2 linked regions of the Skermanella sp. TT6 genome follow. The protein of the gene in region 2 interacts with the protein of the main gene of each other region in a pairwise test. Links are inferred from orthologs where the notes say so. Each region holds a gene or a part of one and is shown on either strand. Other genes may lie near its edges. The genes, in order: mntR and IGS68_RS04025.

Region 1 (3,230 bases), 4.8 Mb from region 2 along the record:
GCGGTATGACAGCGTCTTGAAGGTAGTTGCCGCCCGTCAGCCTTGTTCCCATGCGGAACTACGCGATGCGTTCAAGGCTGAGGCAGGAGATGAGAAGCAGCTTGGTGGATATTTAAAGATCCTGATCGAGCGGTACAGCATGATCGAGATGCGTAAGCCGATCTTCTCGGCGGATCGCCAACGCAATGCACGCTATGTCATTACCGATAACTTCCTCTCCGCCTGGCTAGTCGCCCTTGGGCGTGCCGCTGATCTAGCCCGGATCCAACCGGTCGAACGCGCGGTAGTTCGCGCCGATGAACGCCTCACCAACTTGGAAGGGTTTGCTTTTGAAAAAATGATACGCGAGGTGCTGCGGCAGGCTTCCGCCAACGGAAAGGGCCCCATATCCCTCACCATGATGGTGGAGGGTTGGTGGGACAAGCCGGACTCCGGGCTGTCGAACATCGAAATCGATGTTATCGGTGTGGATACCGATGCTGAGAGGATCCTCTTTGGCTCCTGCAAGCGTTCGGCGGATAAGCACACCGGAGCGAGCCTCGCCAAGTCACGTGCCCATATCGAGAGTTTCCTGAGCACGAAATTGGGGGCAAATTATCGTCGTTATGAGCAGATCCACTATGCGTTTGCGCCGGTGATTGGAGTGGATCGTCGTCATGAAATTACAACTCATGGGTTTGTGCCAATGGACTTGCTGGAGTTTGCCCAGGCAGTCATGACAAGAAAAAACCTTTAGAAATACAACAAGTTATGCGAGAAATACCCTTAAGGTAAAAATTTTTACGTTAGCCTCGAAGCTTCTTGTGATGTTGAACTGAAGACGTGTTGGGCGGGCAATGACATGAACCGTTGTGGCAAACCTAGATTAATTCAACCGGCCAGCAACCAAGTCATAGGAGTGAATGCAGTTTGGGGGATGAAATAAATTTCTCCAGCCTGGAAGAAAAGGTAGCGTATAAGCTCCCTCTTCCTAGGCCCGCCAACAAATCTAGCGTGATTGCTTGTATAGGGTTTTTGGTGTCAAGCCAGTAATCGTTGTCGGGCTCCGTCTGTCCGAGGGGAGCCCGCCATCGGGCGCGGATCATCGCGCCGCAACCTTGTATCCGGTGGGCCTCGGAGGACCCGAACCATGATGCAGCCATGCGCATCGGGGCGATCGGCTGCGCCGAACGGTTCCGCTCCCCTGGTTTGCCGAGCAGGCTCGACAAACCAGGAGATGCTCACCTTCGCCCCATGCCCACCGGCATCAGCAACAACAAGGATTTGGATATTGAAAAGATAGCGATTACCCTACAACTCGCGCCGACACCGATGCCCGGCATCAACACGGCGCAATGATCCCGCGGGACTCTCGCTTAACCCGCCACCTCGATTGTCTCACCAACGGGGTCCATCTCACCCGAAATATGCAAGCATGCTTCGCCTTCGACTGCATCGGACCTCCTCAGCCGACACGATTGGAGCGGATAAAGCGCTCGAAGGCCCTCAAGGTTTCCTCGCTGATGTGGTGCTCGACCCCCTCAGCGTCGCGCTCCGCCGTCTCCTCGGTCACTCCGAGGGCCTTCAAGAAATTCACCACGACCTCGTGGCGGCGCTTGCAGCGCTCGGCCATCTTGCGTCCTGTCTCGGTCAGGAAGATCGACCTGTAGGGCAGGCTTGCCACCAAGCCCTCCCGTTGGAGCCTGCCGATGGTCTTGACCACGGTCGGATGTGCGACGCCCAGGCGCCGGGCGATGTCAGCCGCGCGCGCTTCACCGGTTGTGTCGATCAAGTCGGCGATAAGTTCGACATAATCCTCAGCCAACTCCGTCTGGTGGGCCTCGCGGACCCTCTGGAAGTTCGCGGCCTGCCGGTCCGCGTCAGGCATCTCCTCCGGCACTCTGCTCGCATTCCTTCCGATCACTGTTCGGTTTTCCCTCCGGTTCCGGCGATCCTGCCACAACGTTCCCTACCTATGCCAGCGGGCTTCCGGATCCTCCGAGTGGATTGTTGACGAGGGGTCGATTCGGCGCGACTATAGCACTTGCTACATGTTATAGCATCGGACAAATGCCTGAAGTAAGGCCTTGTCGGCTTGAATACAGGAGCGATGAGCATGAGGTCCCTGTTCGGTCAGCCCGTGACGCGACGTTTGCTCCTCGCAGGAGGGGCCCTTCTGGGAGGGGTGCACGCCGCACGGCTCGCCCTCGGTGGTGCCGCGGCCCAGACGCACGGCCCCGGGCACGCGATGCCGATCACAGACGGCCAGCCGTCGGCGGCGCTTTCGGCGGCGCACGCCTCGCATGGCGGCATGATGACCGTGGGTGAGGTCGATACCGCGCGGAACGGCTTCGATCCACACACCCTTCTCACCGACTGGGATACCGGCGAAGTCATCCGGGATGACCAAGGGCGCCCTTGCCGCGAGTTCGTGGTCGAGGCCATCGACAAGGAAGTCGAGATCGCCCCGGGCATTTTCTTTCCGGCTTGGACCTACAACGGACGCATCCCCGGCCCGACCATCCGGGCCGTCGAGGGCGAGCGGGTCCGCATCACCTTCCGGAACCGCGGATCGCACCCGCACTCCATGCATTTCCACGGCATCCACTCCGCCCGGATGGACGGTGTCCCGGGAGCTGGCGACGTCCTTCCTGGCGGTCAATTCGTCTACGAGTTCGACGCCAGGCCTTTCGGCTGCCACCTCTACCACTGCCACACCGTTCCGCTGAAGCGCCACATTCATAAAGGCCTGTACGGTGCCTTCATCGTGGATCCTGATCCGGCGCGCCATCCCGAGCACGAAGCGGTCGCCCGCTCCCGCCTGCTCGGCACACCCGAGAACCGGGAGTGGCAGGAGTTTGTCATGGTCATGAACGCCTTCGACACGAACTTCGACGAGGAGAACGAGGTTTACGCCGTCAATACGGTGGCGCATGCCTATTCCAAACGCCCGATCGTGATCGACCGGGGGCGGCCGGTCCGGATTTACCTGGTCAACGTGACCGAGTTCGATCCTATCAACAGCCTTCACCTGCACGGCAACTTTTTCGACTACTACGACAGTGGCACAACGCTGACGCCGACGCTCAGGACCGTGGACATCATCACGCAGTGCCAGGGCCAGCGCGGCATCCTGGAGTTCACATACCAGGATCACGAACCGGGGCATTACATGTTCCACGCGCACCAGTCCGAGTTCGTCGAACTCGGCTGGATGAGCCTGTTCGATGTTCGGGGGGAGGTCGCATGAC
Region 2 (3,230 bases):
TTGACCGCCGCCGCCGTCACGTCGCCGAGCGAGCGGGGGAGCTGCGCCGCGTCGAGCTCGACGATGCGGATGTTCTTCGGGTTCTCGACGACGTCGATCGGGGTGGCCTTCAGCCCGGCGCCCTCGGTCAGCTTGATCACGCCCTCGGCCTCCAGCAGCAGCAGCGCCCGGCCGCCGTTGGTCGGGTCGTTCGGCACGGCCACGGTGGCGCCCTCGGGCAGCTCGGCCAGGCTCTTCACCTTGTTGGAGTAGATCCCCATGGGGAACACGACGGTCTTGCCGACCGAGACCAGGTCCAGTCCCCGGTCCTGGACCTGGTTGTCAAGGTAGGGCTGGTGCTGGAAGGAGTTCGCCTCGATCTCGCCGGCGGCCAGGGCCGCGTTGGGGATGACGTAGTCGGTGAACTCGACGATCTTGATCTCCAGCCCCTGCTTGGCGGCGATCGGCTTGACCGCGTCCAGGATCTGGGCGTGCGGGCCGGCCGAAACGCCGACCCGGACGGTCTCGGCGGAGGCCGCGCCCGCGAGGGCGATGGCGGCGGCGCCGACCAGGGCGGCGCCGAGGCGCCGGGACAGGATCTTGGCGGAGGGGATGTTCATGAGGGTCCCACTTTCTTCAGGCTGTCGAATTGATTGTTCGTCTTGATCAGCGGGTTCCGATGGCCCGCTTGTTGAGCTTGCGGGCGAGCCGGTCGCCCAGGCTCTGGACGATCTGGACCAGCACGATCAGCACCAGGACGACGGCGGCCATCACTTCCGGCAGGAAGCGCTGGTAGCCGTACCGGATGCCCAGGTCGCCCAGGCCCCCGCCGCCGACCGCGCCGACCATGGCCGAGTAGCCGATCAGGCTGACCACCGCGAGCGTCAGGCCCAGCACGATGCCGGGCAGCGCCTCGGGCAGCAGGAACTTGGCGATGATCTGGAGCGGCGTCGCGCCCATCGCCTCGGCCGCCTCGATCAGGCCGCGGTCCACCTCCCGGATGGCGCCCTCGATCAGGCGCGCGATGAACGGGATCGCCGCCACGGTCAGCGGCACGATCGCCGCCGAGGTCCCGATCGAGGTGCCGGCGACCAGCCGGGTGAAGGGGATGATCGCGACGACCAGGATGATGAACGGGGTGGAGCGGGTGGCGTTGACCACCACGCCGGCGATCCGGTTGAACGCCACGTTCTGGAGCAGTTCGCCCCGCCCGGTGGTCGCCAGCAGAATGCCCAGCGGCAGCCCCAGCAGGGTACCCAGCAGCGCTGCCAGACCCACCATGTAGAGCGTTTCGACGGTGGCGTTAACCAGCAGCGCGTAGACTTGCGGGGACATGTCCGAGGACCTCTACCGACAGGTTGTTGACTTGGATGAACGAGATGGCGGACTGCACCGCCTCGGCGCCGCCGACCGCCTCGACCACCAGGATGCCGAACGGGGCGCCCTGGATATGATCGATCCGCCCATGCAGGATGTTCACGTCGAGCCCGAAGCGCCGGGTTATCTGGCTGATGATCGGCGTGTTGGCCATGGCGCCCTTGAAGGTGATGCGCAGCACCGGGTTGCCGCCGGGCAGCGGCTCCGCCACCAGCCGGGCAGCCAGGGTCTCCGGCAACTCGGCCCCGGCCACGGCCGAGACGAAGCTGCGGGTCGTCGGGTGCCGAGGCGCCGTGAACACGTCGAACACGTCGCCGCGCTCGATGATGCGGCCGGCCTCCATGACGGCGACGCGGTGGCAGATCTCCTTGATCACGGCCATCTCGTGGGTGATCAGGACGATGGTCAGGCCGAGCTTATCGTTGATGTCGGCCAGCAGGCGCAGGATCGACGTGGTTGTTTCCGGGTCGAGCGCCGAGGTCGCCTCGTCGCACAGCAGCACCTTGGGCTCGCTGGACAGGGCGCGGGCGATGCCGACCCGCTGCTTCTGGCCGCCGCTCAGCTCGGCGGGATAGCGGTCCCGCTTGTCGGCGAGGCCGACCAGGTCGAGCAGCGGCTCCACCTTCGCCTTGATCTCCGCCTTGCGCAGGCCGGCCAGTTCCAGCGGCAGCGCCACATTGTCGTACACGGTGCGCGACGACAGCAGGTTGAAATGCTGGAAGATCATGCCGATGCCGCGCCGGGCGGCGCGCAGGCCGGAACCGTCCAGCGCCGCCATGTCGACGCCATCGACCGTGACCCGCCCGGCGGTCGGCCGCTCCAACATGTTGACCACGCGGATCAGCGTGCTCTTGCCCGCCCCGCTGCGGCCGATGATCCCGAAGATCTCGCCGCGGCCGACGGAAAGGTCGATCCCGTCGAGCGCGCGAACCTCGGGACCGCCGCCGCGCCCGGGAAATACCTTCTCGACACCGTGAAACTCGATCATCCCCATACCCCGCAAAAACAAAAATCCGCCCACAGCAGCTACGCCGGGCGGATCCCCACGCTCTTTAGCTGCATTTATAAAGCGCCCGCAAGCTGGTGCTCAAATCGGCGCTGTGAATTGCTATATAATTACATGCTGCGTTGCGTCAAATGGAATTTCCGACGCATCTCCCATGTGGTTTGTGCAGACGCCAGCTCCAGCGGACGGGCCTTCCGCACCTGGAGATGGTGCCAAGCAGCCGCTTGCGGAAGCACGCTTTTGTGGCTATGGTCCGCCCCACCTCAAGGCTGGGGCGTCGCCAAGCGGTAAGGCAGCGGTTTTTGGTACCGCCATACGCAGGTTCGAATCCTGCCGCCCCAACCAGCCAACCCCTTCCAGGGATCAGGCTTTCAGGGGGCTCTGTCTCCCGGAACGTGTCGCAACGCGTTCAAACGCAGAGCCGCCGATTTCCGCCATCTTCCAGTCGTCGCAAGTATCCCGGGCAACACAGGCTGATATGCTGGATGGTGTCTGAGAATCTCGGTTAGCATCAAACAATGCAAAACAACGTTAGAGCTGTACCCGATCAGGTCGATCCGCCCGAGACAGCTGATCCGATGCGTTGCGCCATGGGCGCAACCTACGATCGTCAGACCGCATCACCTCCGCCCTGCATCAAGCCGTAGGTTGCGCCTATGGCGCAACACAATGCGGCGAGTGGAACGGCCGGTTGCGAGGACCGGAGCGGTTCAACATGATCGGGTACCGCTCTAGCTAATGTCGCGCGACGCCGGAAGAGCATACCAGCGACAGCACCGTGGCACACGCCAACAAAGCAGCGAAGACTAAGCCGATCTGGTATCGCGCCCAAGCCGCTGCACAGGCTGGTCGCAGCCTGTGGTCGGGT

What was found.
Region 1: the proteins of IGS68_RS04025 (region 2) and mntR interact in binary tests that used the Escherichia coli proteins (3 or more experiments, as listed by UniProt). The link is inferred for Skermanella sp. TT6 from one-to-one orthologs.

What each region holds. Positions count from the first base shown.
Region 1 is NZ_CP067420.1:5,682,209-5,685,438, forward strand. The notes cover bases 157-3,068. They hold mntR (manganese-binding transcriptional regulator MntR), read right to left. Parts: upstream 1,868-3,068; coding sequence 1,445-1,867; downstream 157-1,444. Other genes in these bases: IGS68_RS26480 (ATP-binding protein), read left to right, coding at 157-736; IGS68_RS26485 (hypothetical protein), read left to right, coding at 1,141-1,338; IGS68_RS26495 (multicopper oxidase domain-containing protein), read left to right, coding at 2,096-3,068. Also shown: more of IGS68_RS26480, read left to right, coding at 1-156; more of IGS68_RS26495, read left to right, coding at 3,069-3,229; IGS68_RS26500 (ZIP family metal transporter), read left to right, coding at 3,226-3,230.
Region 2 is NZ_CP067420.1:863,662-866,891, forward strand. The notes cover bases 314-3,225. They hold IGS68_RS04025 (methionine ABC transporter ATP-binding protein), read right to left. Parts: upstream 2,345-3,225; coding sequence 1,283-2,344; downstream 314-1,282. Other genes in these bases: IGS68_RS04015 (MetQ/NlpA family ABC transporter substrate-binding protein), read right to left, coding at 314-599; IGS68_RS04020 (methionine ABC transporter permease), read right to left, coding at 646-1,314. Outside these bases: more of IGS68_RS04015, read right to left, coding at 1-313. UniProt on the Escherichia coli protein: Part of the ABC transporter complex MetNIQ involved in methionine import. Responsible for energy coupling to the transport system. It has also been shown to be involved in formyl-L-methionine transport.